Regions from separate parts of the Corynebacterium doosanense CAU 212 genome, predicted to be linked through region 3. Evidence: riboswitches for the same ligand, from Rfam matches in the RefSeq annotation. Region 3 holds a riboswitch; each other region holds the start of a gene.

Region 1 (8,738 bases), 1.2 Mb from region 3:
GGTTGTACTCGGCCTCGATGCGTTGGCGGGCCGCCTCGGTGAGGCCGCGGTCGCCGCCGAGGGCCTCGACGGGGTCTCCCGGCATGAGGAAGACGAGGGCATAGAGCAGCAGTGTGGCCCCGAGAAACACGGGGATCATCTGCAGTGCCCGGCGCCCGATGTAGCGCAGCATAGGTTTTCTCCTATCGTTGCCGTCGGTTCACGTGGGAAAACCCCGATCCGGCCCCGTGCGGGGGCAGGTCGGGGTTCACCAGGTGTTTCTCCGACGACGCCGGGTACTAGTTCTTGGTGATCTCGGTGTAGACGGGCTGGGACTTCCAGTTGAAGTCGACGTTCTCCACGTTCTCTCCCCAGCCGCCGGTGACGTTGGAGTACCAGAGGGGGATGGCCGGGAGGTCGGTGAGCAGAATCTCCTGCGCATCGTTGTAGATCGGGCCAGCGGTCTCAACGTCCGGTGCCGCGGCGGCGTCATCCAGCAGCTTGTCGAACTCGGGGTTGGAGTAGCCACCGTCGTTGGAGCTGGCGCCGGTGCGGTAGAGCGGGGTGAGGAAGTTGCTCAGCAGCGGGAAGTCACCCTGCCAGCCGGTGCGGAACGCGCCGTCGATGGTCTCGTTGGTGATGTCGTCGCGCAGGGACTTGAAGTCGGGGTACGGGTTGCCCACGGCCTCGATGCCCAGGGTGTTGCGGATGCCGTTGGTGGTCGCGTCGACCCAGGACTGGTGTCCGCCGTCGGCGTTGTAGGAGATGGTGAACTCGCCCTCCCACGGGGAGATGGCGTCGGCCTTGGCCCACAGTTCCTTGGCCTTCTCCGGGTTGTACTCCAGGACATCCGCGCCCTCGAGGGAGTCGGAGTGGCCCGGGATGACCGGCGAGGTGAAGTCGGTGGCCGGGGTGCGGGTGCCCTCGAAGATCGTGTCGGTGATCTCCTCGCGGTTGACGGACAGCGACAGCGCCTGACGACGCAGCGCGCCCTCCTCACCGGAGAAGTGCTCGATCCGCTCGGGGATGGTGAAGGACTGGAAGACGGCGGCCGGGTCGTTGGCCCAGCGATCGCCCAGCTCGTCCTGGTAGGAGGCGAAGGCGCTGTCCGGGATGGTGTCCAGGACGTCGAGGTTGCCGGAGAGAAGGTCGGCGTAGGCCGCATCGGTCTCGGCGTAGAAGACGAAGTCGATGCCGTCGTTCTTCGGCGCCCGCTCACCCGAGTACTCCGGGTTCGGCGTGATGATGGCGTTCTCGTTGTGGTTCCACTCTTCGAGCTGGTACGGGCCGTTGCTGATGGGCTTCTCGCCGTAGGCGTCGATGTCGTCGTAGGCGGACTCGTGCATCGGGTAGAAGGCGCTGTAGCCGAGCTGCTCCGGGAAGTCGGCCATGGGGGCGGCGAGCTCGATGGTGAAGGTCTTGTCGTCGACGACCTTGAGGCCCTCGAGGGATTCCGCTCCCTCCTCGTAACCGAGGATCGGCTCCATGAAGGAGGCGGACATGAGCGACTCCTTGACGGCGTAGTTCCACGCGTCGACGAAGTTGGCGGAAGTCACGGGTGATCCGTCGGAGAACTTCTGGTCGTCCTTCAGGGTCACGCGGAAGGTCTTCTCGCCCTCGAGCTCGATGGACTCGGCGAGTTCGTTGTGGGACTTGCCCTCGGCGTCGTAGTAGACCAGGCCCGAGTAGATGCTCTCGATGATGCGGCCGCCGCCGGTTTCGTTGGTGTCTGCGGGGATGAGCGGGTTCTGCGGTTCGCTACCCCAGGCGGAGACGTAGTTGTCCCCACCCTCTCCGCCGCCGGCGTTGTTGCCGTCGTCTTCGGAGGAGTTGCTGCAGGCGGCGAGGCTGACGGACAGTACACCCGCCGTGAGGATGGCGGCGGATTTTCTCAGATGCATAAACGTGACCCTTTGCTACTCAACTGGACAGTGTTATCTAGATCATAGGATCTGCCGGTCATATCCAGAAGCAGTTTCGGTAGGGAACTTTTAGTTGGATAGCTGTCCATTCAATTAACGTGCCGTTAACCTGTGAGAACGGGCGTAGGTGCAGTAGTTTCGGGGGTGATAGCTCACTCCCCCCATGTCACGAGCGGATGACCTCGTCCGCCTCGACCGCCCCCGGCCCGGCGTAGTACCGGTCCTCCTGCTCAGCCCAGACCTGCCACCAGCGCGCGAAACCGGGATCCCGGGCCAGTGCGCGGCGCTTGCGTTCCCCGGCATCCGCCTCGATGCGGAAGGTGCGCACATCCCCGAGCGCGCGGGCAGCGGCGATGTTGCGGGAGGTCACCGCGCCAACCCCCTCGATGATGTAGCTGGCGTCGGGGTCCAGCGCGACCCACTCCCCCGGTTCGTTCTTCTCCCAGTCCCAGCGCCGAAAGCCGGGGCGCGAGGGATGGAGCACATCCTCGGCGACCATCTTCGAGGCCGCCAGTAGCCCGTACCAGCCCGGGTAGAAGTCGTCGAGGTGCACGACCGTGAGCCCGGTTTCCCGGGAGAGCTCCCCGGCGAAGGTGGTCTTGCCGGAGCCGGAGGGCCCGTCGATGAGGACAAACCGGCGCATTCAGCCCACCCCCAGGAAACGGAAGTGGCCGGTCCACACTGCCACGGCGATCGCCCCCACGCCCAGCAGGGCCGACACGACCAGCAGCGCCCCGTCCCGGGGATGCAGGCGCGACTCACGCGCCCACGTGCGCTCCGTCGCCCCAAAGCCGCGGGCCTCCATCGCGGTGGAGAGTTTGCCCGCGCGCCGCAGGGCGGAGACCAGCAAGCCGAAGGCCAGGGAGAACAGGTAGCGCGGTCCGGTGCGGTCGGCCAGACCCCGGGCGCGGCGGGCCCGGCGCAGCCCGGCAAGGTCATCGCGCAGCAGACCGATGAGGCGCACCGCGGCGATCGTGGCCACGACGAAACGCGCGGGCAGGCGCAGGACCTGGGCGAGGCCGTCGCCAAGCTCGGTGGGGTCGATGTCCACCATGAGCACCACCACCGGAACGCCGATGGCGAGCACACGCACGAGGATCGCGGCGGCGAGGCTGAGGGAGTTGTCGGTGACGTGGAAGAGTCCGAACTGGAGGTAGGACTCGCCGCGGGGGTTGCCGAACAGCGCCATGGACACCGCGGCCAGCGGGGCGGCGATGAGCAGCGGCCACGCGCGTCGGAGCAGGCGCAGCGGTCCGACCCCGCACAGCGGAGCGAGGACAACGGTGGCCACGAGCACTACCGCGGCGGAGACCACGTCGACACTGAGCAGCAGCGGGGTGGTCAGCAGCGCGAGCGCGAGCACCCGGGACACGGGATTGACCCCGGAGAGCAGGTTCATGTCAGCTCCACCTCCACGTCTCCCAGGGCGCGGCGGAACAGCTCGTCGTGGGTGACAGAGACGACCGTGCGCCCGGCCTCGGTGAGCTCGCGGAACAGCGCGATCATCTCGAGGAAGCCGGCGTCGTCCTGCCCGAAGGTGGGTTCGTCGCAGATGAGCAACGCGGGCTCGGTGATGAGCGCGGTGGCCACGGACAGCCGCCGCTTCTCCCCGCCGGAGAGCGTGAAGGGATTGGCCGCCGCGAGATGAGCCAGGCGCAGGCGTTCCAGCAGCGTATCGACGCTCGTTGCCGACGCCCCCGTCGCCGCCAGCTCCTCGCGCACCGAGCGGAAGGCGAACTGATGCTCGGGATCCTGGAACACCTGGCCGATGCGCGCGGCGAGCGCACTCGAACGCCACTTGTGACTCGGCCCCTTCTGGCCACGTCGGATGCTCTCGGCGTAGTCGAGCTCGCCGGAGCGCGGGGCGATGAGCCCGCCGAGCGTGGCGGCGAAGGTGGACTTGCCCGTGCCGTTGGCCCCGGTGATGACCGTGGACGCGGCCCCGGGAATGGACACGGCGCGCGGCGGGCCCCACTGGGTGAGCAGGTCCCTGGCCCAGGCGACCGGGGCGTTGGTGGTGCCCGGCGCGAGCGGGACCTCGGGGGGATCGGGCAGCCGCTCCAGGCGCTGTATCCCTCCGGGGCTGAGCCGGTAGAGCGTGGGGTTGAGGGCCAGCCAGTGGTGCGCCCGGTGCTCGGCGATGATGACCGTGGCCCCGGTGTCGCGGGCGAGCACGCCCACGGCGTCGACCACGGCCTGTCGTCCGGCGGGGTCGAGGTTGGCGGTGGGTTCGTCGAGCAGGATGACCCGCGCGCCCATGGCCAGCACGCCAGCCAGAGCGAGGCGCTGCTTCTGTCCCCCGGAGAGTTGCGCGGTCGGGTGATCGAACGGCAGGTCCAGTCCCACCTGCGCTAACGCTCGTTCGACCCGCGGCCAGATCTCTTCGCGGGGTACCCGGAGGTTCTCCGCTCCGAACGCGACGTCGTCGCCGACCCGGGCCGAGATGACCTGGGAGTCGGGGTCCTGCAGGACCATGCCCACGGGCCCGTCGACGGCGATCTCCCCGGTGAGATGGCCGTCCTCCTCATCGCCCAGTACGCCCGCGACGGCGTGGAGCAGGGTCGACTTGCCCGAGCCGGAGTCCCCGGTGAGCAGGACAATCTCCCCCTCCTGGGCGGTGAGGTCGACCCCGGAGAGCGCGTCGGTGGAGCGGGAGGCGTGGCGGTAGCCCACGCCGGTCAAGGTCAGGGCACTCATTCGGCGCGGCGGGGCTCCCGGAGATCACCGGCATTGCGCAGCTCTCGGCCCGGGCCGAAGCGGTCGAGCACCCCGGTGCGCGCCAGCGCCGAGACCAGTGCGTGACCGAGGAATCCGGCCAGCACCAGGCCGGACACACAAACGCAGGCGAGGTAGATGAGGTTGAACTCCAGGGAGCGGGCGAGGTTGCCGCTGAGGAAGAGCTCGAGGATGACGGCGCCCACTCCGGAAGCCAGGCCGGCGAGGCCGGCGATGGGGAGGGAGAAACGTCGATACGCGAAGACCGCAAAGACAAGCTCCGCGCCGAGCCCCTGCGCGATGCCGGAGTAGAGGGTGGTGATGCCCCACTGGTTGCCCAGCACGGCGGAGGTGATGGCCGCGATGACCTCGACAAGCAGCGCCGCGCCCGGCTTGCGGATGATCAGCCCGCCGAGCACGCCGCCGAGCAGCCAGATTCCTACGACCAGCCCGCCGAAGCCGGGGGTGAAGGTGTCCAGGGCGGTGAAACCGGCGTAGCCGATGATGTTCCACACCCAGAAGATGAGTCCGCAGGCGATGCCGAGGACAGCTGCGGTGACGATGTCGATGACACGCCAGGATTTATTGGACATGAAAAAAGACCCTTCCTATCGCCGGTATTAACCGGATCAGGTTCAACGGTTCATCTGTGCAGACATCTCAGCGCCGGAGTTTCACCGGGGCACCCGTGGTGATGTGTGAGGGGAAGTTTATACGCCGGAGTTATCGCTACGCCAACGGGTCCCCTCGGTTCCCCCCTGGCGCTTCCACTCGACGGTGAGTTCGTCGTGGGCGCCGAAGCGCACGAGGTGCGTGCCCACGACCTCCTCCAGCCGGTCGAGGCGTTCCTCCCGGGTCTCCAGCTGCAGCAGCAGCACGTTCTCGCCGGCGATCATCTCCAGCTCACCCCAGCCGAGCTCCTCGGGGAACGTCACCGCGCCGCGGCCTTCCTCGCCGTCCCAGCGCGCCTCGGCCTTCCGGGAGAAATGGGACGCCAGCTGCTTGCCGTAGCGCGCCGGGCGGGACGTGGACACGCGGGCGGTGGAGGAGGTGGTCATTCCTGCCAGCCTAGGACCGCAGGAGACGGAAGGCCAAAGTGTGCCGCCGCGTGTCGACGCCCGTTTGCTCCTCTCATCGCGATCGTCATGGGCTCCGGCTCTGGCCGTGGGCTAGTCTCGGGGGCGTTCACTCCCCCTCACCCGGAAGGTCCCCCTATGGCTGGCGGTCTGCTTGCCCTGCTTGACGACGTAGCGCTCATCGCCCGAACCGCCGCAGCGAGCACCGATGACGTGGGTGCCCTGGTGGGCAAGACCACGGCAAAGTCCGCCGGCGTGGTCATCGACGACGCCGCCGTCACCCCGGGTTACCTCGAGGGTGCAAAACCGGCCCGCGAGCTGCCGATGATCTGGCGCATCACCAAGGGCTCCCTGCGCAACAAACTCATCATCATCCTGCCGATCCTGCTGCTGCTCAGCTGGCTGGCACCGTGGTCGCTCACCCCGATCCTCATGATCGGCGGCACGTACCTCTGCTACGAGGGCGCGCACAAGGTCATCGGCCTGTTCACCGGGCACGGTTCCCACGACACCCCGGTGCAGGAGTCCGGCGAGGAGGCCGAGGACAAGCTCGTCCGCGGCGCCATCACCACCGACCTCATCCTCTCGGCGGAGATCATGGTGATCGCCATGAACGGCATCGTCGAGGAGGCGTTCTGGACCCGGGTGATCGTGCTCATCCTCGTGGCCATCGTCATCACCATCGCCGTCTATGGCGCGGTGGGCCTGCTGGTCAAGCTCGACGACATCGGCCTGGGCATGATCAAACGCGGCAACGCCCCGGGCCTGGGCCGCGGGCTGGTCAAGGCCATGCCTATCATCCTGGGGACCATCGGCATCGTGGGCACCTTCGCCATGCTGTGGGTCGGCGGGCACATCATCGTCCAGGGTGTCGACACCGTGGGCCTGTGGTCCTGGCCGTACGAGACGATCCACCACTGGGAGGAGGCCGCCGGCGGCGGGGCGCTCGGCTGGCTGGTGAACACGGGCGCGTCCCTGGTGGTCGGCCTGCTCTGGGGCCTGGTCGCCTACGCGGTCATCGAAGGGGTCAAGGCACTGCTGCCCGGCAAGAAGGCCGACGGCGAGCACGCCGCCAACGCGGCGGTGGGATCGGGCTCGGGCTCCACCGCGGCCAGCTCGAACTGACTCAGATAAACAGCAGCAGCGACACCGCCATGAGCGCCATTCCGCCGATCAGCCCGTAGATCGCGGTGTGGTGGCTGCCGGATTTCACGGCGGTGGGCAACAGCTCGTCGAGACAGATGAACACCATCACGCCGGCGACCGCGGCGAAGGTCAGCCCCAGCGTGGCCGGGCCCATGAAGGGCATGAGCAGCAGGAATCCGATGAGCGCGCCCGCGGGTTCGGCGAAGCCGGAGAGCGTGGCGATCCAGAAGGCCTTCTTCCGCGAACCGGTGGCCTCGCGGATGGGAACGGCCACGGCGATGCCCTCCGGAATGTTGTGGATGGCGATGGCCACGACGATCGGCAGGGCCACGGAAAGACTGGTGAGGCCGGAGACGAACGTCGCAAAGCCCTCCGGGAAATTGTGGATGGCCAGTGCGATCGCGGTCATTATTCCGGCCTTGGCCATGCGCGCCTGCCGCTCGGCGCCCTCGGTGGTGGACGGCTCGTGGGGATTGATGGATTCGGGAACCAGCCGGTCAATGACCGCGATGACGGCGATGCCCAGGAAGAAGGCCCCGTACGCGGCCCACGTGCCACCCCGCTCGCCCCACTGTCCCGTGAGGTCGTCGAGCCCCTGCGGGAGGATCTCCCCGAAGGAGACAAACAGCATGACGCCCGCCGAGAAACCCAGCGCGCCGGCGAGGAAGTTGCGCCCCGGATGCTGCCGCATGATGCCGATGTAGCCGCCGATGCCGGTGGCCAGGCCCGCGATGAGGGTGAGTGTGAAGGCAAAGAGAACCTGCTGCGGATCGGTCGTCATGCAGCGCATCCTAGTACCCCCTCCGCGGGCTATCGTGGTCCCCATGTCGCACCACTTCGCCATCAAGGTCCCCGGCGGCAAACTCGTCGTCGCCGACCTCGAGACCACCGACGGCCACATCTCCCACGCCAGCATCTCCGGCGACTTCTTCCTCGAGCCGGACGAGGCATACGCGGTGCTCAACGAGGGGTTGCTCGGGGCGTCGACAAGCGAGGACACCGCACAGCTGCAGGCCCGGCTCGATCAGGCCCTCTCGCGTTTCGACGACCTCTCCCTACGTGGTTTCTCCACCCACGACGTCGCCGTCGCCGTGCGCCGCGCACTCACCGGCGCTACCGACTTCACCGACCACTCCTGGGAGGTCATCCACTCCCCCGTGCTGCCCACGCCGGTCAACGTCGCGCTCGACGAGGTGCTCACCCGCCAGGTCGCCGCCGGGGAGCGCGGACCGACGCTGCGGTTCTGGGAATGGGAGGACCGGGCGGTGGTCATCGGCTCGTTCCAGTCCTTCCGCAATGAACTCGAACCCGCGGGCGTGGCGGAGCACGACGTCACCGTGGTGCGGCGCATCTCCGGCGGCGGGGCCATGTTCATGGAGGGCGGCAACTGCGTCACCTACTCGCTCTACCTGCCGGAATCGCTCGTGCGCGGGCTGTCCTACGAGGCGAGCTATGCGTACCTCGACCAGTGGGTGCTCGACGGGCTGAAGGCGCAGGGTGTCAACGCCTGGTACGTGCCCATCAACGACATCACCTCCGACGGCGGCAAGATTGGCGGCGCGGCGCAGAAACGCATCGGTTCCGCGGTGCTGCACCACGTGACCATGAGTTACGACATCGACGCCGACAAGATGGCCGAGGTGCTGCGGGTGGGCAAGGTCAAACTCGCGTCCAAGGGGCTGCGCAGCGCGAAGAAACGTGTCGATCCGCTGCGTCGACAGATCGGTGCCCCGCGCTCCGAGGTCATCGACGGCCTGATTTCGACGTTCACCTCGCGTTACGACGCCTCCCCGGCCGAATTGTCGGACGCCGACCTCTCCGCCGCCCAGGCGCTGGTGGAGGAAAAGTTCGGCACCGAGGAGTGGACGCACCGGGTGCCCTGACGGCTGCGCGCCTAGAC
Region 2 (8,738 bases), 1.0 Mb from region 3:
GCGATGTCGGCCATGGACCTCGCCGCCACCCGCTTCGCGGACACCCCGGCCGGTGAGCATCTAGAGCAGGTGCTCATGCACACGACCGACGGCCTCGCGGCCAACGGCTTACTCGAGCACCTCAAACTGCCGCACTACGTCACGTTCCGCTCGCAGGTGGACCGGGCGTTGGCGGCCGCGGCACAGAAGGGCAGGACCACGCCATGAGCATTCCCACCGTCGCCGGGCTCAGCGCCGCGGCCGCCGACCGGGCCGCCGCCAACGTCGGTGTCACCATCCTTGACGAGCAAGCGAAACGGGAGGTGCGCCGGGCCATCCTCGCCGGGGTCGCCATCCCCGGCTACCAGGTGCCCTTCGGCTCCCGGGAAATGCCCGTGGCACGCGGCTGGGGATCCGGCGGGCTTCAGGCCACGCTGTCCATCGCCGGGGCCGAGGACACGGTGAAGGTCATCGACCAGGGTGACGAGGAGGGGGTCAACGCCGTCAACCTCCGCCGGCTCATCCTGGGTTCCCTGCGCTGCCGGGCCAGCGCGGACACCCGCGAGTCCACCCTCATCCAGTCCCGCCACCGCATCCCGGAGGATTCCCTCTCCGGGGACCAGATCGTCGTGCTCCAGGTCCCGGTCTCCGAGCCGTTGCGGGACGTGGTCAAGTCGATCCGGGAGGCGAACCGGATGCACGCCGAGGCCGACTACTCGCGGATGTGGGTGTCCATGTACGAGGACCTGGTCACCTCCGGGGTGATCAACAAGTCCTCGGGTTATCCCGTGGTGGTCAACCACCGCCACGTCATGGCGCTGAGCCCCATCCCGCGGTGGGATGTCCCCCGGCTCAATGACGCGAAGAACCTCGCCGTCCTCTCCCACGGCAGGGACAAGAAGATCTACTGCGTCCTGCCGCACACCCCGGTGGAACCGGTTGCCTTCGACGACGTCCCCTTCGAGGTCGAACACACCGAGGGCGAGACCTGCGTGCTCTGCGGATCCGCCGACACCTACCTCGTGCCCACCGCCGATGGGCGCCACCAGTGCTCGGATACCGAGTGGTGCTCCCGGGTCCGCGCTGGGGACGTCGATCCCGAGGAGCACCTCGCCGTGGCCCCGCGGAGGTACTACCCGGACCCGGAGCGCCGCGTCGGTGCCATCGCCGAACCCTGGCTGACCGATTCCGCGCTGCTCACCACCTCCGGGTCGGAGGGCCACGAACCCCGGACCGCGACCGGGGGAGCAGTGGAGCCTCAAGGTCGAGTCCCTGGGCAAGATCTACCCGGCCCGCCTGGGCTACTCGGCGGTGACGGCGGCCGAGGACGTGAGTTTCGACGTCGCTCCGGGTGAGGCCCTGGGCATCATCGGTGAGTCGGGCTCCGGCAAGTCGACGGTGATGAAATCCATCATCGGCGACGAGCCCGGAGCCACCGGCGAGGTGCGCCTGGCCGCCGTCGGCGCGGGCGGGGTTAACGTTCTGGACCTCAGTGACGCGGAGCGCCGACAGCTGCGCATCAGCACCCTGTCGGTGGTCTACCAGGACGCCGCGGCGGGCCTCAACCGGGGATCTCCGCCGGTGGCAACATCGCCGAGCGGCTCACGGCGGCCGGCGAGCGCAACTACCGTGCCATCCGCCGTCGCGCCGCCGAGCTGCTGCACCGCGTCGAGGTGCCGATGTCCCGGATGGACGATGTCGTGGGCCAGTTCTCCGGGGGCATGCGCCAGCGGGTGCAGATCGCCAAGGCCCTGGCCACCGACCCGGAGGTCCTGCTGCTCGACGAGCCGAACATGCTCAAGGGTGATACGTATCGTACTTCGTATCTCCAGTGTACCGACTTCAAGCTGGCGGAATGACGAAGACAGTTGAGCTGTGCGAAGCCCGGGGTGTGAGCGATGGGGTCTGCTGCATGGATAGGTGACATCTGATCTGGCTTGCCTGGGAAGGCCGGCCTGGAAGGATGATCGTCATGACCAAGCCCTATCCCCAGGAGTTCCGCGACGATGTCGTGCGCGTCGCGAGAAACCGTGAGCCCGGAGTGACGATCGAGCAGATCGCGAAAGACTTCGGGGTCCACCCGATGACGCTCACGAAGTGGATGCGCCGCGCCGAGAGTGACGAGGGCACCACGCCCGGCCAGTCACGGACCGAGGCGGCGCAGATCCGCGAGCTGAAGAAGCGCAACCGGCTCCTCGAGCAGGAGAACGAGGTGCTGCGGCGTGCGGCGGCGTATCTGTCGCAGGCGAACCTGCCGTCAAAAGGTTCTACCCGCTCGTGACAGAGCTCGCCGCCGCAGGGATCCCTGTGACGGTGACGTGTCGGGTGAGTATTCGTAGGTGTGAAGGCCACCCGATCGTGTGGTTGGGGGCCAGCGATATTGCCTGCGGGGGCCGGCAGCCGTCGTGATGGGGGCCACCGGCGTCCGCAGGACAATTCCTACTGGCTCATGGTGACGTGCTCGCGCATGTTGTGGGTGCCGGTGTCGACCCAGATCGTGTTATGCACGATCCGGTCCATGATCGCATCGGCATGCACCCCGGATCCGAGCCTTTGATGCCAGTCTTTTTTCGCGTACTGGGTGCAGAACACCGTCGACGCGGAGTCGTAGCGGCGTTCCAGTAGTTCCAGCAGCATGCTGCGCATGGCCTCATCCGGGTGATCCAGCAGCCACTCGTCGATAACCAGGACGGTGAATGCGGCGTACTTCTTGAGGAACTTCGTCGTCCCCTGGGGTTTGTCGCGTGCGGTGGCCCAGGCTTCCTCCAGATCCGGCATTCGGATGTAGTGCGCCCGGTACCGGTGCTGGCAGGCCTGCTTCGCCAGCGCGCACCCCAGATAGGATTTCCCTGACCCGGTGAACCCCTGGAACACGACATTCTGGTGGCGCTCGATGAACCCGCAGGTCGCCAAGGTAGCCAGCAGGTTGCGATTCAGTCCTCGTTGCTCGACCAGGTCGATCCGACGCAGATCAGCTGCCGGGTAGCGCAGGCCGGCCCGGCGGATCAGCCCGTCGACCTTGCCGTGGGTGAAGGTGGCATACGCCTCATCGACGATCAGGTGCAGCCGTTCCTCGAATCCCATCCCCAGGACGAGGTTCTCGTCTTCGGCGTCGATGGCCTCCAGCAGGGCGGTCGCGCCCATGTCGCGGAGTTTGCGTGTGGTTTCCATGTCGATGCCGCTCATTTCACGTCTCCTGCGTAGTAGTCGGCGCCGCGGACGAATCCGCCTTCCTCGACCGGTTCCTCCCGTGGTGGGCGTTGCCGGGTGGCCTGGTCCTGCCCGGTGGCCAGGATCGGGTGCAGGTGCACGTACCGCGGGGACCGGACATGCCCGGCCAGCGCCAGCCTGCAGGCGTCCTCGACCCGCTCGGCGGAATACCGCCGCGTCAACCGCAACACCGCCAGGGCGGCATTCAGGCCCTGCTCGTCGACGGCCACCGATTCGAAGATCCGGTTGACCACCACCGTCGCGGACGGGCCGACCCGGCCTGCCCACTCCCGCACGCGCGGGGCGTCCCACGGTTGGTAGCGCTCCCCGGCGGGTAGATCAGCGTCGTTGGTGCGGTACTGATTGGCTGATCCCTCGGGAAACAGCAGGTGGCTGCTCACCCTTTGCTGGCCGGAGTAGATCTGCAGGACACGGTCGGTGATCCGCAGATCTACGCTTGTGCCGATATGGGTGACTGGCACCGAGTAGAAATTCTTCTCCCACACCACGTGCCCGTTGCGCCCGACCCTCCGGCCGTAGACCCACCGGCTGATCTCATAGGCGACCTGCGGAAGCCCGGTCAGCAGGGGTTGTTCCTCGGTGGTGAACACACTGGCCCGGGAGCCGTCCCGCTTCTGGAAAGGCTCGGCGTTGTAGGCCGCGACCTGTGCGGTGACCGCGGCCGTCAGCTCCGGCAGGGATGTGAACTGCTGGTCGCGTAGCCGGGCGATGACCCGCATCGCGACATGCCACACGGTGTTTTCCACGCTCGGCTTGTCCTTCGCTTTGCGTACCCGGCCCGGCAGCACCGCGGCCGAGTAGTGTGCGGCCATCTCGCGGTAGGCGTCGTTGAGGACGATCTCACCGTCGCGGGGATGGGTGATCACCCCGGTTTTGAGGTTGTCGGGCACGATCCGCGGTACCGATCCGCCGAAGGCGGTGAACATCGCGACATGGGCCCGCAGCCAGGACTCCTGCGTCATGTCCAGACTCGGGTAGACAAACGAGTAGCGGCTAAAGGGCAGGCACCCGACGAACAGGTACACCGGCCTCGGGGTACTACTGATCGGGTCAAGCAGGGTCATCGTCGGCCCGGACCAGTCGACCTCGACGCTCTGGGCGGCCTTGTGTCCCACCCTCGACGCTGCTCCCGTGACCAGGACGTGGCGCTGGTAGGTCCGGCAGAACCGGTCGTAGCCCATCGCCGGCGCTCCGGTGGCGACGCATTCATCGGTGTACTCGCCGTGCAGCAGCTTCAGGGTCACGCCGACCCTGGCGAGTTCCCGGTGGATTTTCTCCCAGTCCGGTTGGGCGAACACGCTGTGGTGCTGTCCCCGGCCCGGGAACAGCAGGTCATAGACCTCGTCCTCGGGACGCTCGGCGACATCATCCCAGCTCACACCCGCGGTGTCGGCGGCTTCCAGTACCGCGGTGATGCTTTTTCGGGACATGCCCTGCGACGCGGCGATCGTGCGTCCGGACAGGCCCTCGGAGCGTAGCTGCAGTATCAGCTTCGCTCTGATCTTTCGTACCATTGGCTTGCTCCTTCCGCCGTGTGCCCTATACACACGGCGGGAGGAGCGTAAGCGTGGTGGCCCCCGACCGCACCACGAGTGGCCCCGACGCCTACGAACCCGTCCTCAGCCTGCCGGCCCCCGGACACGCGACCGGTGGACCCCAGTAAAGCGAATATTCAGTCGGGTGCTCAAGCTCTCCCGCCAGCCCTACTACCGGTGGCTGGCTGACCCCGTCACCCCGAACGAGGTGGTCGAGGCGTATCGCGCGAACGCGCTGTTCGACGCCCACAAGGATGACCCCGAGTTTGGGCACCGCCTCCTCGCCGACGAAGCACGCGATGTGGGTGAGCCGATGGCCGACCGGACCGCGTGGCGGATCACCTCGAGCAATGGCTGGTGGTCCGTGTTCGGGAAGAAACGGGCCAAGAACGGGAAGAATCCTGGTCCGCCCGCCCATGACGATCTCTGCGCCGTGGTCGATGAGCATGGTCGTACCCGGCATGTGTTCGCTGCGACGCGGGCGAATGAACTCTGGCTCGTGGACATCACGGAACACGGAACCGCGGAAGGCAAGCTCTACTGCTGTGCGATCAAAGACGCCTTCAGCCGGCGCATCGTCGGGTACTCCATCGACTCCAGGATGAAGTCCCGCCTGGCTGTCCAAGCACTTGAGAACGCGGTCCAGATGCGCGGTGACGTCGTCGGTTGCGTGGTCCATTCGGACAGAGGATCTCAGTTTCGAAGCCGGAAGTTCCTGCGTGCTCTGGCCGGCCACGACATGGTCGGTTCTATGGGCAGGGTGGGTTCGAGCGGCGACAATGCTGCGATGGAATCGTTCTTCTCTCTCCTGCAGAAGAACGTCCTTGATCGGGGTTCCTGGATCACGCGTGAGCAACTGAGGATCGCGATCGTGACCTGGATCGAGAGGACCTATCACCGCCGACGACGGCAGGCCCGTCTGGGACGTTTGACCCCGATCGAATTCGAGGCCATCATGACCAAGGACGTCGCCCTCGCGGCGTGACTAACAATTGTCACCTAAACGTGCAGCAGACCCCCATCTTCACCGGGCACCTCACCGCATCGGCCTGGCCGACCGAGCAGACCGCGGAGTTCCGACTCGCGGTCACCTGGGGCGGAATCGCTCTGACCGTGCTCGCGGCGGGCCTCGTCGCCTTCGGCATGCTCCGAGCCCACGGAGAGAAGAGCGCCCCAGAAATCTAGACCGAAGGGTGTTGACGGCGTGTCCGTCAAGGGAATGAACGGGGCTTCTGCAGGGGCTCTGCTTAAACGAAGAGTGAGATGAGAGAGGCGTGGTCACGGTGTTCAGGGACGAGGCGCAGTCGGTCGTTGCGCTGCACGACGTGGCGGTGACCACCAGGCCGCGCTGCGATGACCGACACCGTGGATGAAGAGGTTGAAGTGGGCCTGCTTGCCTTCCACGCCGCTCACCCCTTGACGAGTCCGCCGTCGACGATGAGGTTCTGACCCGTCACACCCCTGGCCCACGGGGAAGCGAAGAATACGACTGGGTCGGCGAGCTGATCCGGCGTCGTAACCGCCCGCAGCGGGGTGCCCGCGGCGATGCCCTCGAAGACCGCCTCAGGGGTCGCCGCCGAGGCGTCGGTGGTCAGCAGCAGCCCCCCGGAGACCATGTTCACCGTGATGGCCTGCGGGCCGAGATCGTCGGCGAAGGTGCGTGTCAGGGACAGCAGCGCTGCTTTCGCCGCGGTGTAGTCGTGGTAGGGCACGACGGGGTGCTGGAAGAGGTTCGTACCGATGTTGACGATCCGGCCGAAGCCCGCCTCGACCATGCCGGGAAGGGTGGCCTGGATGACGTTGAGAGGCCCATGCACGGAGCCGGTGAACTGTGCGGTGATCTCCTCGTAGGAGATCTGGTCCGCGTGGGAGCGGGCGTCGCCGTTGAAGGAGAAGTCAGCCAGCGCGTTGTTCACGACCGTGGTGATCGGACCGCCAAAGCGATCGGCGGCCTCAGCGACGAGGCCATCGACCTGGGCGCGGTCGCGGACATCAGCCCGGATTGCGATCGCCTTTCCGGGGTGGGCGGCGGCGAGGTCCTCCGCGGCGTCCTGGGAGGTGTGGTAGTCGATGACCACTCGCGCACCCTGGGCCAGGAACGCGCGAGTGATCGCAGCTCCGAGTCCGCGGGCGCCGCCGGTGACGAGGACGATCTGCTCGGTGAGGGGGAGAATAGTGTGTGCCATGTGTATGCCTCTCGATATCGAGGCGAAGGCAACCCGTGCGCACCGAAGAGCGAAAGTTGCTCTTCGGTGCGCTGACACCGCCAACATTGTCGGCGGGTGAAAGTCCGGACATTCCCTTCGCCAGTGCTAACTGGATCAGGTTCAACGGGTGTCATCTCAGCCGACCACGTCCCGTGCTCGAAAGCTGGAACGGGCGGCGCCCCGTGTCACGCCACCATCACATCACGGAAACCACACTCTCCACAAGCTTCGGACGGCCTGATTCTTCGTTACTGGAATCGCTGTCACAGAACACCTGATATCACTACGTGCTATCCGGCAAATGGGCATTCTGGCTTCTTGAGTGTTCCTATTGCTTGCGTTCCAGCTCGAGCGCGGTTTGGGCGATAGCGCGGACGTTGAATGTTTCCGCGACCGGTATCGCAGCCATTTCCTCGAGGGTGAACCATGCCGCTTCGAGTGCGTCATCGTCCGGGACCGGTTCCCCTCGTTCCCATCGGCAGAGCACTGCGATCAGGACGTAATGCAGATTGTGGTCGGCATCGATGACGTCGACAGCATCGAAGACATCACCGGGTGTGGCGAGGACTCCTGTTTCCTCGGCGAGTTCGCGCGCGGTCGCGGCGGTCAGGGTCTCGCCGGGTTCGATCTTGCCCCCGGGGAATGCCCAGCGCTCGGCGTCGGGCATGTGGGCACGCCGGATAAGGAGTACACGTCCTTTTCGGACCACTGCCGCCAGCGTCGCCGGCTTCGGGTAGGAAGCGTCGCGCGTCATCTACCCCGCCCCGATCGTCGACTCGGAGTGGTCTTGGAGGTGGGCTGTGATCTGCATGAACGGTGGATGGTCGATAGGTGCCTGGGAGCCGACGTCCTCTACGGTTTGTGCTCCGCGGTCGGTGACCTTGTCGACTGTGAAGCCGGCCTCGGTCAGCACCGCCTCGTAGGTGCTGATGAACCAGTGCCGGTCGACAAGCTCGAGGATCCCGGTGCCGGGGATCTGCAAGCTGACCTTGCGTTCGTCTCCGTCACGGTAGCCTCTGCCGGGCTCGCCGCTGCGGAAGGTCGGGAACGGTACTCCTGTGGCCGCCGGGTTGCTATCGACGATGAAGAGTCTGCCGGTCGGTGTAAGCACTCGGGCGAGCTCGCGGGCGATCGCTCTCAGTTCCTCGCGTGTGGGCACGTTGATGAATACGAAGCAGCACACGATCGCATCGAATGTGTCATCCGGGTAGGGAACGTGGCCGCTGTCGATGGTGTGGAATCGCGCGGCCGGTTGCGGGGTCTGCGCCCGGGCGAGGGTGATCATGTCGGTGCTGATGTCGACTCCGACGACCTGTGCTGCGGCTCCGGCGTCGAGGAGGCGTCGTGAGACTTTTCCGCTGCCGCACCCATAATCGAGCACGATCCCCCCTCGGCCGCAAGCAGTTTGGAGGTCATTGACGAGCGGGGTATAAGCCAGTCGGTTTTCGACATAGTCGTCATAGGCATCGAACCCTGCTGAGACTGCCGGAGTCGTCCATGATGTCGTCACTGCTGCACCGCCCTCACACGCGCGTTTTCGATGCTGGGCCATCGGCTCACGACCAGCTCCCGGTGGAGGGGATGGAGGTCGCCGATAATCGATGGGTCGACTGGTCGTTGGTATTGGAGTTGCCGGTGGATCCAGAACAGGCGGACAATGTCGACCCACGCTTCCGGAAGATCAAGGGTCGCCAGTGCGCGGCCTGGGAGCTCGTCTGCACGGATCGACTTCTCCAGGGCGAGGACCTGGTGCACCTGGTCCAGGCTCGCCCCCGAGGGCAGCCGT
Region 3 (8,738 bases):
TCCCGTGGTCATCGTCGTCGGCTCCGAGGGCAAGGGAATTTCCCGCCTGGTGAGCGAGACCTGCGACGTCATCATGTCCGTGCCCACGACGGACTGGGTGGAATCACTCAACGCGTCCGTCGCAGCCGGCGTGGTGCTCAGTGAGTTCGCGCGGCAGCGCCGGGTGGCTGGCTAGTCCTCCCGCCGAAACGGGTGTTGCCCGGTCCGGGAAATCGGGCCGGGCAACACCTTTTTCTGTTTAGGTTCGGGGTTTGACCGGAGCCTGAATACCGACGAGGTAGGCGTGCGCCTGCGCCAGCAAGACCACCGGTGCGGTCACAACCATGCCGATGATGACGAAGCCACCCGCGAGATTAAGCAGGTAGCAGAGGATGAACAGCAGGATCGCCTGGTCGACGTTGTTCTTGAAGACCTCCCACGAGGATCCGAGGACCGAACCGACAGTCGCTTGGCGGGAGGCGAACGCAGCCACGTACGCGAACTGGAAGACGACGGCGACCACGATGCTTCCGACGGCGACCAGCGCGCCTAAACAGGCGAGAAGGAAGATGACCAGGCTGACAAGGATGGGGGTGCCCAGGCCGTCGAGACGCCAGAAGTCGCGCAGGGTGATGGATTCTCCCTGGACGACCTGGACGGCGTTGCGTGCTGCGTTGAGCTGGAAGATTACGCAAAAAACAATGAAGAGAATCGTCGCCAGGATGAGGAAGATCACGAGGCCGGCCGACTCGGAAGGGTAAGTCCCTTGGAGTGGTGGGGTTTGGGGGCTGGGCTTTGGGCTGACAGCGGTGTGTTGGCCCGCCAAGGGGGTTGGCCATCGCGTAGTGGTCAATGAGTTACCGCCAAGTAGCTCACAGTAAGGACACACCACGCGATGACCCACTCCCATTCTGGCGTACACGCCCAGTTGGATGCACTGCTGTCCGCGGACCCGCAGGCGATGTTCGCCGAGCTGGTCCGTGCCGGCCTGCAAGCGCTGATCGAGGCCGAGGCCGCCACCAAGATCGGGGCCGACCGTTACGAGCGCTCAGAGGGCCGCACAACCCACCGCAACGGGCACCGCACCAAGACGGTCTCCACGCCAGCCGGTGATATCGAGGCCCGCATCCCGAAGCTGCGCTCGGGTTCGTTCTTCCCGGCCCTGCTCGAGCGTCGCCGCCGGGTCGACCGGGCCCTGTACGCGGTGATCATGCAGGCCTACGTGCACGGCGTGTCCACCCGCGGGGTCGACGACCTGGTTCGCGCACTCGGCGTTGACACCGGCATCTCCAAATCCGAGGTCTCTCGCATCTGCGCTGACCTCGACGCCGAGGTGGAGGCGTTTCGCACCCGCACGCTGGCGCACACCCAGTTCCCGTACGTGTTCGCCGACGCCACGTTCTGCAAGGTTCGGATCGGTGCGCACGTGGTCTCGCACGCCCTGGTCGTGGCCACCGGAGTCTCCGTCGACGGCACCCGCGAAGTGCTCGGCACCGCCGTCGGGGACAGCGAATCCTATGAGTTCTGGTCGGACTTCCTGCTCTCGCTCAAGGCCCGCGGCCTGACCGGGGTGCACCTGGTCATCTCCGATGCCCACGCGGGCCTGAAAGCGGCCGTGGCGCAGCAGTTCGTCGGGGCTGCGTGGCAGCGCTGCCGGGTGCACTTCATGCGCAACCTGCACGGCGCTGTCGCGTCCAAGCACGCCCCCGCGGTGACCGCCGCCGTGAAGACGATCTTCGCCCACACCGACCCCGCTGACGTGGCCGCACAGTGGGACCAGGTCACCGACACGTTCGCCGACTCGTTCCCCAAGGTCATAGCGATGATGCGGGAGGCCAAGACCGACGTGCTGGCCTTCACCGCATTCCCGAAAGGGCACTGGCAGAAGATCTGGTCCAACAACCCGATCGAGCGGCTGAACAAGGAGATCAAGCGCCGTGCTGACGTCGTGGAGATCTTCCCCAACCCGGCCGCGTTCCTACGGCTGGCAACCTCGGTGGTCATCGACCAACACGACGAATGGCAAGTCGGCCGCCGCTACCTGTCAGACACCTCGATGGCTGAGCTCCGAGCCGTCATCGCCGCCAAGCAACAAGCCCTCGACACCGGTAGTGGTTATGATCAACCCACGGAACTCGTTGATCACTGCGACTGACCAGACACCGATCCGAATTCCACCACGCCACGGGGCACTATCCATCGGAACATCGGCGCTGGTGTCGCTGGGCGCCGCGGCGATGGCGAAGAGCGGGACCATCAGTATGCCGAGAAAAACGATCGTGGCTACGACGAGGAGCGCGAACGCGCCGACCCAGGTGGTCCAGGATTCGACGAACGCCTTGAATCCGTAGCTGATGCTCTGAACGGCATCGAACTTTCCAGCGGCGGGCGCGGCCGCATACTGCTGGTTCTGGGGGTTGTGAGCGTACCCGTAGGTGTCCTGGCCGTAAGGCTGCTGGCCGTAAGGGTCCTGGCCGTAGGACTTCTGACCGTATGGGTGATCGCCGCTGGATTGCTGACCGTAGGGCTGCTGGCCGCCCGGGTCGTTGCCGGATGGATCGTAGGGGTTGCTCACAACGGGTACCTCTCTCTGGGAAACGTGAATTTATGTGGACAGCGTGGAATGCGCAGGACCGATGTGCGTGGTGCATTGCAAATTCCCAGCCGAGGCACCCCTGATAGTGGACGGTCGTCCAGATGTCTGGACTGTCACCCGACAGGTCGTCGGGTACCGGCGGCCCGGCTACCCCCAGGAGGGGCAGAACCTTGCCGTCACGCCCCTGGTTTCTGCTATCGTCGAAATCACTCACACGGGGTGCACCCGGTCGCATATGACCGGGGGCTGAGATCAGACCCGTAGAACCTGCTCTAGTTCGCACTGGCGAAGGGAATGTGACTGTGGTTTTTTCGCGCACGGTTTTTCAAGAAATTCACGACGATGTTCGGCACTCTGCACCGTTGGTCCACTGTTTGACCAACTCGGTGGTTCAGGAAATCACCGCCAACGTCCTGCTCGCGGCAGGGGCCGCACCCGCGATGGTGAGCCACCCCGAGGAGGCAGGCGAGTTCGCGGCCGCCGCAGATGCGGTGCTCATCAACGTCGGCAATCCGGATCCGCCGGTCCTCGAGGCCATGCGCTCGGCGGTCGCCCAGGCCCGCAGGCGCAACATTCCCTGGGTGCTGGATCCGGTGGCCGTCGGCGGCCTGGGCGTGCGCACCCGCTTCGCGGTGGAGCTGCTCGACCAGAAGCCCACGGTGATCCGCGGCAATGCCTCCGAGGTGCGCAACCTGCACGTGGCCCACGAGGGGAGCGACGCCCAGGGCGGGCGCGGGGTCGATTCCACGGACGATCCCGAGTCCGCGCTCGAGGCGGGGCGCGCCCTGGCCGCGCTCACCGGCGGGGTCGTGGCGATCTCGGGCCCAACCGACATCATCGTCTCCGGGGGACGGGTCACCAGGATCACCGGCGGTGACGAGCTGATGGCACTGGTCATCGGCACGGGTTGCTCCCTCGGCGCGGTCACGGCAGCCTACTGCGTCGCCGCCGGCAACCCGTACGACGGGGCCGCGGCCGCCCACGTGGCCTTCTCCGGCGCGGGGGCTCTGGCGGCCAAGGTCTCCGCCGGCCCCGGTAGTTTCCGCAACGCCTGGATTGACGCGCTGTACAACGGCTCCAATGCCCTGCCCGCACTCTGCGAGATCGAGGAGGGGGAATGAGCATCGACTACAGCCTCTACCTCGTCACCGATTCCGCCCAGGCAGGCGGCGTCGACCGGGTTCCGGCGGTGGTCGCCGAGGCCATCAACGGGGGCGTGACGGTGGTCCAGGTCCGGGACAAGCTTATCGACGACAAGACCTTCACCCGCCTCCTGTTGGCCGTCGGCGAGATCGCCCGCCCGGCCGGGGTGCCCGTGTTTGTCAACGACCGGGTTCACCTCGCCGCCCGACACGGTTTCCACGTGCACATCGGCCAGGCGGACGGGTCGGTGGCCCAGGCGCGGGAGGCGCTCGGCCCTGACCTGCTCATCGGGTTGTCGGCCGGCACGGAGGCCGAGGTCGACGCCGCAGTCATGTCGGAGACCCGCCCGGATCTTCTCGGGATCGGGCCGGTCTTTCCCACCTCCACCAAACTCGATGCCGGGCCAGCCCTGGGTATCGAGGGGCTCGACCGGCTCGCAACGCGCGCAGCCGAGCACGGTATTCCCGCCGTGGGCATCGGTGGCATCACCGCCGAGACCATCAACGATGTTCGATCCACCAGCGCTGTCGGCGCCTGCGTGGTGTCCGCAATCATGGCCGCCGCCGACCCGAAGGCGGCAGCCCGAGAACTGAAAGAGGCGTGACCATGAGCATTCCCCGCGTACTGTCCATCGCTGGCACCGACCCGACCGGCGGCGCCGGCATCCAGGCCGACCTGAAGTCGATCGCGGCCGCGGGGGGCTACGGCATGGCCGTGGTCACCTCCCTGGTCGCGCAGAACACCCACGGTGTGCGCGAGGTGCACACCCCGGATCCGGACTTTCTCCGGGCACAGCTGCTCGCCGTGTCCGACGACGTCGAGATCGACGCAGTCAAGATCGGCATGCTCGCCGACGAGGATTGCGCTCGGGTGGTCGTCGAATGGCTCGATGAGCTGGGCCGGGACATTCCCGTGGTCGTCGACCCCGTGATGGTGGCCATCTCCGGGGACACCCTCGCCTCCGGGGTCTCGGCGGGCCTGCTCGAGCGGGCGAGCGTGATCACCCCCAACCTCGACGAGCTGGCCATGCTCACGAAGGCCGAGCCCGCGCAGACCCGGGAGGAGGCGGACCGGCAGGCCCGGGAGCTGGCGGAACGAACCCGGGCCCTGGTACTGGCCAAGGGCGGCCACCTCCCCGGTGAGGACCGGGGAAACTCGCTTATCGACGCCCGCGGGGTCCTCGTCCACGTTCCCTCGCCCGTCGTGCGGACGACCGCCTCGCACGGAACGGGCTGCTCACTCTCGTCCGCCCTGGCCACCCAGCTGGCGGGCGGTGAGGACCCGGAGACCGCAGTGCGCTGGGCGACTGACTGGGTGCACGAGGCGCTGAGGTTCGGAGAGGAACTGCAGGTGGGCAGTGGCAACGGGCCCATCGACCACGGGCACAGGGGGCGTCGATACGCGGCCGCCGCACGGCAGGAGCAGGAAGCTCTCGACCTGCCCGAGCGGTGGACGGACCCGGCCGAGCTGGGCGGGAGCGCGGCGGAACCGGCCGTGGCCGCCGCCGGGCCGTGGACGGAGGCGTTGTGGCGGGCCTCGGGCGTTTCATTGGCGCAGCTCGACGAGGGGTTCGTCGCCGACCTGGGCGCGGGCACCCTGCCCGAGGAGCAGTTCCGTTTCTACCTCGCGCAGGACAGCTACTACCTCGACATCTACTCGGGAGCGCTGGCTGCTCTCGCGGCATCCGCGTCCGGGGCAGAGGATCGCCGGATGTGGTCCGGCATGGTCGCGGAGACCGTGGCGGCGGAGGTCGAGATGCAGGAGCGGTGGGGTGTGCCGGACGTGGTCCGGCCGACGCTGGTGACCCGCGCCTACACCGATTTCCTGCGCGCGGAGACCCGCGGCGAACACCTCACGGGAGTGGCGGCCGTGCTGCCGTGCTTCTGGATGTACGCCCACGTCGGCGCCGACCTGCACGCGCAGAATCATGACAGTCACCCGTACACCCAGTGGCTCTCCACGTACGACGACGACCAGTTCCGCGCCGCCACCACGGAAGCGATCGAAGCCACCGAACGCCTGCTCGCGGGTGCCACCCCGGAACAGCGTTCCGCCGCCGCCGTCGCGTACCTGCGTGCCTGCCGGCATGAGGTCGACTTCTTCGGACAGGCCACGCTTATCGACGTGCCGTGAGCTCTCCGAGCTTCCGGGCAATCTCCTGGGTGGCCGTTTTCCCGGTCCGTCCCGCGCCGAGCACGTTGGAGAAGGGATGCACGTGGCCGGGAAGGAACACCTCGTCAACCTCGACGCCTGCTTCCCGCAGACGGGCGGCATAGGCGCGGGACTCGTCCCTGATGGGATCAAATCCCGCGTATCCGAACAACGTCGGTGGCAGGCCGGAGAGATCATCCGCGTGGAGGGGTGAGACCCGCGGGTCGGTGGCGAGGGCCGGGTCTTCCAGAAGCTTGTCGCGGTACCAGTCGATCTGAGCCGCGGTGAGGAAGAACCCGTCCGCGAACAGCGTTCGCGAGGGCCGGTCGGAAGCAAGATCGAGCCACGGCGACAGCAGAATCTGTGCAACGGGAAGGGGCAGGCCCCGGTCGCGGGCCGCGAGGCTCACGATCGCGGCGAGGTTGCCGCCCGCGGAGTCACCGATGACGGCGACCCGGGGTGCCAGGCCGAGCTTCCCCGTATTCGCCGCGGCCCAGGAGTAGGCCGCGACTGCGTCTTCGTGGCTCGCAGGGAAGGGATGCTCCGGTGCCAGGCGGTAGCCGACCGAAAGCACCGCGACCTCGGCGTGGTGGGTGAGAAACCGCGACACCGGGTCGTGGGACGCGATGGACCCGAGGACAAAGCCGCCGCCGTGGAAGTAGACCGCGAGTGGGGTATCGGTGTCGGCTGCCTCCGGGAGGTAGAGCCGCGCCGGGATCGGGCCGTCGGCACCCGGGATCTCCAGGTCACGCACCGCGCCGACCGGCACCGGCCGGCCACCGAACTGCCAGGCCTCGACGTCAATCTGACGCCGGCCCTTGTCCAGGGAGAGATCCTCGAACGATTCTTCGGGCAGCGCATGCAGAATGCGGAGCGCGGCCTGGACCTCAGGTTCGAGGCGCTGGCCGTCGATCTCCGTCGGCGTGCCGGCGATGCGGGAGAGGACCGCGTCCGGCAGCGCGCCCAGCACGGTGACGCCCAGACGCGTGAGGCGCTCGAACACGGTTGGTGTGGGTGGGGTGGTGGCGCCGACGACGGGACGCGAGGTGACCATGAAATGTCATCCTAATTCTCCATGGTCGCCGCGGTGGGTGTTTTGTCTATCTAAAAACCCCGGTGGGCACAGACCTTCGCACCAAGGCACAGTCGAGCGCTACTGACCGGGTGTATTCCCGTTGGCGGGTTCAGGAGCAACGGGGGAAACCGGAGCGACGGATTCGGGAGCGGAGGGAGGACTCGTGCGAATCGGGACTCCGCAGAGGTCCAGGTACTCCTCCGCAGTAGTGCCTTCGGGCGCGTAGAGGCCGCCACAGACTCCTTCGGCGCGCGCAGCTCGCTGTACGGCGGGATCATTCTCACATGAGGGTGTGATCCGGGTTGAGCCGTCCGAGTACAACGCATAGATGGTGAGATCGGCCAGACACCGGACGAAAGTCGGCTCTGAACTCTCGGGCTCCGCTGCGATGGAGGCGGAGGTTTCGGTCGTCGCAGCCTCCGTCGGCTCCTGCGCGGGCACCTCGCTGGTGGGGGTGAGGTCGCCGGTGACGGTGGTGAGGTCGATGAAGGTGAAGTCGTCGTAGTGGGTCTCGGGGTCGGCGAACCCGAACTTCTCGGCCTTGATCGTCTCCGGGACCTCAAACACCCAGGTCATCTGGTCCTTCATGCCCGGGTTGAGGTGGTCGTTGCACTCCGGGTTTCCCGGAATCCGGTACAGGTCTTCGACGGGGTCGAAGCGGCGGTCGTCGGGATCGAAGAGGCTGGCCTGGACGGCGAATCCACAGGTGAGATCCCAGCTCTCAGTCCCGGTGTTTTCCACCTCGGTCACCACTGAGACGAATTTTGTGCCGGATTCAGCAGAGCGAGTCTCGGTCGCCGCGGTCTCGGCCTTCACCCCGTCTTCGAGTAGTGGAAGCGTGGCCGTCTCCGAGACCTCCAGAACAGCCAGGGTCACGCCCTCGGCTTCAACGGGTTCGCCGACACCGGGCAGCTTCTCTGGTGGCGTGGTCGTGGTTTCCATGGTGGTCGGAGTGGAAGGCGCGGCCTCTTCGGAGGAGCATCCGACGAGGCTTAGGGCCAGGACCGCGGCACAGCCGAATATCGACGCATGTTTCAGCACGCTCATTACTGATCTCTTTCTTCAGAGGGATCAGCAGTGGCGCTATCCCGGAATGTGCTCCAGGAATCCACCTGCAGCATATGAATCAAATCACACTGCAAAACTGGATAGTTCACAACTCAAAGAAGTCCGCGATGACGTCGGCGGCCGCGAAGGCCCTGGTGCCCGGGCCGAGTCGCTCATCGACGTCGTGCGGTGCGGGCACCAGGTGTCCCATTCCCTCGACGGTGATCAACTGCACCGGTGCGCCGCCGTCCCACCTGTCCATACGGAAACCGTCCGCCTCCGTGACGGAGTGCTCCGCGGAGCCGTTGGCCTGCGCGAAGTACTCGGCCGCGGCTACGGCGGATCGCACCGTGCCACGTCGCTGGTTGGCGGTGCCCGCGCGGCCGCCCTCGTAGGGGACGATGCGGTCGCCCGTGCCGTGGATCATCAGGAGGGGCGTGGGCACTGGAGTTCCCAGGTCGGGAAGCAGATTGTCGTCGGTGGGCAGAGACGCGGCGATGGTGGCGGCGCCGGAGAGGAGGCCGGGGGCGTCGTGAAGCAGGCGAAGCACCATCTGGCCGCCGTTGGAGAATCCGGCTGCAAAGACCGTCGATAAGCCAAGTTCCGCGACGATGTCTCGGGTGAAACCCACGTCATCGATGCCCAGCTTGCGGGTCTTTTCGTCGTAGTCGAGGCGGGCGTCGTTGAAGTGGTTGGCCACGCCGTTGGGGTACGCCACCGCGACGCCGCGCGCGGTGAGGTCGTCGA
Region 4 (3,645 bases), 1.0 Mb from region 3:
AGACGGTCAGGATGCCGGGTGGGTCAGGTGGCGTCGCCGCGGAGTTGGTGGCGGATCAGCTCGGCCTGCTCGGCACTCATGGGCGGGAACCGGGAGGCTGTGGTCTTCGCGGCCTGCCGGATCGTCTCCCGGTTGGTGTCGGTCAGGGCCTCGTCGTCGATCGCCAGGCGCGGCCTCGTCGTCGTGGTGGGCGTATGGGTCTGGGGTGTCGGGATACTGTTCATACCCGACAGGTACGCCTATACACCCGAGGTTCAAAAACAGCAATCACTGCATCTAGCCATCCGCGCAGGAGCGAGCTACTATATGTGGATGGTCAGTGCTGTCGTGCCCTTGGAGGCCCCGAAAACGGGGTCGGGCACGGGGGTGCCGATTCGGCGCCCCCGGAGCAGTCACCAGCGGAACGTCACGGTGGTGAAAATTGTGCACCACCGTCAGCCCGCTGTCGTCATCTCCGGCAGCACGGTTGTAGCAATTTGCCACCACCGTCGACCTGCCCTCGTTCTTGACGGTGGTGCCACGGTGGCACCACGGTCGGCTCGAGCCCACGGGGGTGAAAATTTTCCACCCCCGTGCCCGCGCCGGGGGCCGGTGAACGGCTCCGGAAATTTTCCGGCCCCGTTGCCCCTGCACGGTTCGCACCTGCGGATGGCATGGTGGTGCCGATTCGGCACCACCATGGCCTGCCCGCGCGAGGCGTACGGCGCCGCCACAGTGGCGGCACCGTGGGCGTCCCCCTGGCACGGTGGGAGGAAATTTCCTCCCACCGTGCCAGGGGTTTCGCCCTGAGAGGTTGGCCTGCGTCGTGATCAACGGGTCCGCCCATTTTGCGGACCCGTTCTCCTCGCCCGGACGTGACCGGGCCGCCCGCACGCTGCTCTCGTTCCGCTCGCCTGTGGCGGTACGTTGAGTGTTCATAGTCCGAGTCCTCGGTCATGTGGCCCCCGCCCCTGGTCTGGTGGACCGAACGGCGGGTCGGGGTCGAGGCGGTGTGCTCGCCGCTGCAACGCCGCTCGCAGCTCGTGATCCAGGGCACCTATCTCGCGCCGTGGGCGGTCTCGGCTTCCTTCCACGCCGCCGGGTCGGTGTAGCCGGGGATGTTGACGAGCACCTCGGTGCCGGGATACGTGTAATGATCCGGCATCACCGTCCACCCCCGCCCGAGACATTGGCCCGCGGCGTGTTACCGGGTGATGCCGTGCTTCGCGTCGATCTGCGCCAGCCGGACGGCGATGGCGTCATCGGCGGACATCTCTCCAGTGAGCACCTTGCGGCCCAGGGCACGGTCGGCGTCAGTCTCCTCTTCGCTAGCCATCCGCTGGCTCGCAGTGACCTGCGCTTCGAGCCGGTCGATCTCGGCCTGTTCCAGGGCCTTCGTCGTCGCCATGACCTGTCCTCCTTCATGCTCGCCCGACACCTTCCATTCTACCGTCCAAGACCGACACCGACCAGTGACTCCACCCGTGAGACGGGCACTTGCTCCATCGGGCACAGTCGCAGCACTGGATAGGTGCGCAGCCGATCCCAACACCAGCATCCCGCAGCGGGCAATCCGCGCAGGGTGTATCTGTGACGGCATTCTGGTAGATTCGGGTTGCACCGAGGGGTGTCCCGTCAAGGGGCTGAGATACCACTGGACGTTGTCAGCGTGGTGACCCTAGAACCTGATCCGGATCATGCCGGCGAAGGGACTGGTCTAGCAGGGCTTCTTTCCTTCGCTGGCCTCCCCATTAGGAGGTTACAGTGTCCCATTCTGTTGTCGGCCCCGCGACGTCCTCAGTCGAGGTGCGCCCGAGGGTCGCGGTCATTTCCGTCCTCATCAAAGATGACCATGTCCTCTTGGTGCGTCGCGCGAACCCTCCTGATGCAGGATTCTGGGGATTCCCGGGCGGGAAGATCGAATTCGGAGAAACGATCACCAAAGCCGCCGAACGCGAACTCGGTGAAGAAACCAGCATCATCGGTCAGGCGACCGGTGTTTTGACTTCCGTTGACGCGTTCAGCCGAGACGAGACTGGACGGTTGGACAGTCACTACGTGCTTATCGCCGTGCTCTGCCAGTGGCGCTCGGGGCAACCCCACGCTGGCGACGACGCCCTCGAAGCACGCTGGTTCCCCCTCGACGAGGTCGACGAGGCCCGCCTGACTCTGAGCAAGGATGTCGCCGAGGTCGCCCGCTACGCCGCCACACAGCAGCAGAAGGAAGTGCACGCATGACGATCAAGAACGTCCTATCCATCGCAGGCACCGACCCCACTGGCGGGGCGGGCATCCACGCCGATCTCAAAGCCTTCTCAGCGAGGGGCACCTACGGTATGGCCGCGATCACCGCGGTCGTGGCACAGAACACGCGCGGTGTGCGCTCGTTCATGCCCCTTGATCCCTCTTTCGTCGGTGAGCAGATCGATGCAGTGTTCGACGATGTGCGCGTCGACGCGGTAAAGATCGGTATGGTCGCCAACGCCGCGATCGCCGAGGTCATCGCCGAGCGCCTGCAATACCACGAAGCCGAGACCGTGGTCCTTGATCCGGTGATGGTCGCCAAGAGCGGCGACAGGCTGTTGGACGACGATGCGGTCGCAGCCATCCGAGACACGCTCGTGCCACTGGCCACGATCATCACCCCGAACCTTCCCGAAGCCGCCGTGCTCCTCGACACCACAGATGTCACCCGCTTGGGGCAGATGGAGGACCAGGCCACCGGGCTGCGTGGCCTTGGCTGTCAGTGGGCGCTACTCAAAGGCGGGCATCTCACGAACGAGACGGTCAGTGTCGACTACCTCGCCGGCCCCGACGGGATCTCCACCTACACCTCTCCCAGGATCGAAACCCTCAACGACCACGGCACCGGCTGCACCTTGTCCTCGGCGATCACCGCACTGCTGCCTGACCACACCGTGCCCGAAAGCGTTGAACGGGCGAAGACCTACCTGCACGGCGCTCTCGTTGCCAGCGACCGCCTCGACGTCGGCCAAGGTCACGGTCCCCTGCATCACTTCCACCAGCTCTGGCCGCGCGGGTAGGGATGCAGAACAGCCCCTCCTCGTTCCGATCGGTAGAGCTAACCACTTCGACTCATGAAAGGAGCCGTGACGATGACGCGAAAGATGTTTCTCGCCGGCCCGTTCAAAGCTCTCGTCGACGCCGACACCCATGTGATGGGCGACGCCGCGATCGACAAGTACACCTCGATCATCGACTTCTTCGAAACCCAGGGGTGGGATGTGCACTGCGCCCACCGCAGAGAGCACTGGGGCCGTGAGTTCATGGAACCCAGCGAATGCACACGCATCGACTACACGGAGATCGCCGCCTGCGACGTCTTCGTCGCGTTCCCCGGCGCACCGGCATCCCCGGGCACGCACATCGAGATCGGGTGGGCCTCCGCCTGGAACAAACCCATCGTCTTACTCCTCGACGAGGGAGCCGAGTACGCGTTCCTCGTCCGAGGCCTCTCAGCGGTCGCCGACGTCCAGATGATCACCATCGATCCCGAGCAGCCCACCGGACCACGCATCCTCACCGCGATCGAGCACGCGCAGGCAGGAGCCGTCAGTGAAGCCTGAGTATCCCGACCTCCACACGCTCTACCTGGATTCCCTGCGACAGGTCTACACCGGGTTCGAATACCAGAACAGTCCCCGC

Evidence for each region. Region 3 has a riboswitch for thiamine pyrophosphate ahead of thiM (hydroxyethylthiazole kinase). Riboswitches for the same ligand answer to the same signal wherever they lie in the genome.
Region 1: it holds a riboswitch for thiamine pyrophosphate, as region 3 does, so the genes downstream of both, CDOO_RS05300 (ECF transporter S component) here and thiM (hydroxyethylthiazole kinase) in region 3, are expected to answer to the same signal.
Region 2: it holds a riboswitch for thiamine pyrophosphate, as region 3 does, so the genes downstream of both, CDOO_RS06365 (3-oxoacyl-ACP reductase) here and thiM (hydroxyethylthiazole kinase) in region 3, are expected to answer to the same signal.
Region 4: it holds a riboswitch for thiamine pyrophosphate, as region 3 does, so the genes downstream of both, CDOO_RS06395 (NUDIX hydrolase) here and thiM (hydroxyethylthiazole kinase) in region 3, are expected to answer to the same signal.

What each region holds. Positions count from the first base shown of each region.
Region 1 covers NZ_CP006764.1:1,063,694-1,072,431, reverse strand. Annotated here, with positions in the region: gene CDOO_RS05325 (ABC transporter permease) at 1-172, opposite strand, end outside; gene CDOO_RS05320 (peptide ABC transporter substrate-binding protein) at 279-1,880, opposite strand; gene CDOO_RS05315 (nucleoside/nucleotide kinase family protein) at 2,068-2,544, opposite strand; gene CDOO_RS05310 (energy-coupling factor transporter transmembrane component T family protein) at 2,545-3,300, opposite strand; gene CDOO_RS05305 (ABC transporter ATP-binding protein) at 3,297-4,598, opposite strand; gene CDOO_RS05300 (ECF transporter S component) at 4,595-5,209, opposite strand; TPP riboswitch at 5,204-5,316, opposite strand; gene CDOO_RS05295 (DUF2218 domain-containing protein) at 5,327-5,674, opposite strand; gene CDOO_RS05290 (DUF808 domain-containing protein) at 5,831-6,817, shown strand; gene zupT (zinc transporter ZupT) at 6,819-7,619, opposite strand; gene lplB (lipoate-protein ligase small subunit) at 7,663-8,721, shown strand; gene CDOO_RS05275 (AEC family transporter) at 8,733-8,738, opposite strand, start outside.
Region 2 covers NZ_CP006764.1:1,285,724-1,294,461, forward strand. Annotated here, with positions in the region: gene CDOO_RS06325 (carbon-phosphorus lyase complex subunit PhnI) at 1-207, shown strand, start outside; gene CDOO_RS06330 (alpha-D-ribose 1-methylphosphonate 5-phosphate C-P-lyase PhnJ) at 204-1,334, shown strand; partial or broken gene CDOO_RS14515 (ATP-binding cassette domain-containing protein) at 1,309-1,374, shown strand; gene CDOO_RS14465 (ATP-binding cassette domain-containing protein) at 1,653-1,838, shown strand; partial or broken gene CDOO_RS14180 (transposase) at 1,952-2,307, shown strand; gene CDOO_RS06345 (ATP-binding protein) at 2,419-3,165, opposite strand; gene istA (IS21 family transposase) at 3,162-4,724, opposite strand; partial or broken gene CDOO_RS13925 (IS3 family transposase) at 4,888-5,730, shown strand; gene CDOO_RS06360 (hypothetical protein) at 5,727-5,930, shown strand; gene CDOO_RS06365 (3-oxoacyl-ACP reductase) at 6,155-6,931, opposite strand; TPP riboswitch at 7,026-7,145, opposite strand; gene CDOO_RS06370 (NUDIX hydrolase) at 7,281-7,706, opposite strand; gene CDOO_RS06375 (class I SAM-dependent methyltransferase) at 7,707-8,504, opposite strand; gene CDOO_RS06380 (thymidylate synthase) at 8,459-8,738, opposite strand, start outside.
Region 3 covers NZ_CP006764.1:2,302,746-2,311,483, reverse strand. Annotated here, with positions in the region: gene rlmB (23S rRNA (guanosine(2251)-2'-O)-methyltransferase RlmB) at 1-175, shown strand, start outside; gene CDOO_RS11310 (hypothetical protein) at 239-715, opposite strand; gene CDOO_RS11305 (IS256 family transposase) at 875-2,134, shown strand; gene CDOO_RS11300 (hypothetical protein) at 2,024-2,554, opposite strand; TPP riboswitch at 2,781-2,887, shown strand; gene thiM (hydroxyethylthiazole kinase) at 2,908-3,696, shown strand; gene thiE (thiamine phosphate synthase) at 3,693-4,322, shown strand; gene CDOO_RS11285 (bifunctional hydroxymethylpyrimidine kinase/phosphomethylpyrimidine kinase) at 4,325-5,851, shown strand; gene CDOO_RS11280 (alpha/beta hydrolase) at 5,835-6,923, opposite strand; gene CDOO_RS11275 (DUF4352 domain-containing protein) at 7,023-7,991, opposite strand; gene CDOO_RS11270 (CE1 family esterase) at 8,098-8,738, opposite strand, start outside.
Region 4 covers NZ_CP006764.1:1,295,100-1,298,744, reverse strand. Annotated here, with positions in the region: gene CDOO_RS06405 (hypothetical protein) at 24-224, opposite strand; gene CDOO_RS06400 (hypothetical protein) at 1,184-1,387, opposite strand; TPP riboswitch at 1,593-1,709, shown strand; gene CDOO_RS06395 (NUDIX hydrolase) at 1,744-2,217, shown strand; gene thiD (bifunctional hydroxymethylpyrimidine kinase/phosphomethylpyrimidine kinase) at 2,214-3,023, shown strand; gene CDOO_RS06385 (nucleoside 2-deoxyribosyltransferase) at 3,096-3,566, shown strand; gene CDOO_RS06380 (thymidylate synthase) at 3,556-3,645, shown strand, end outside.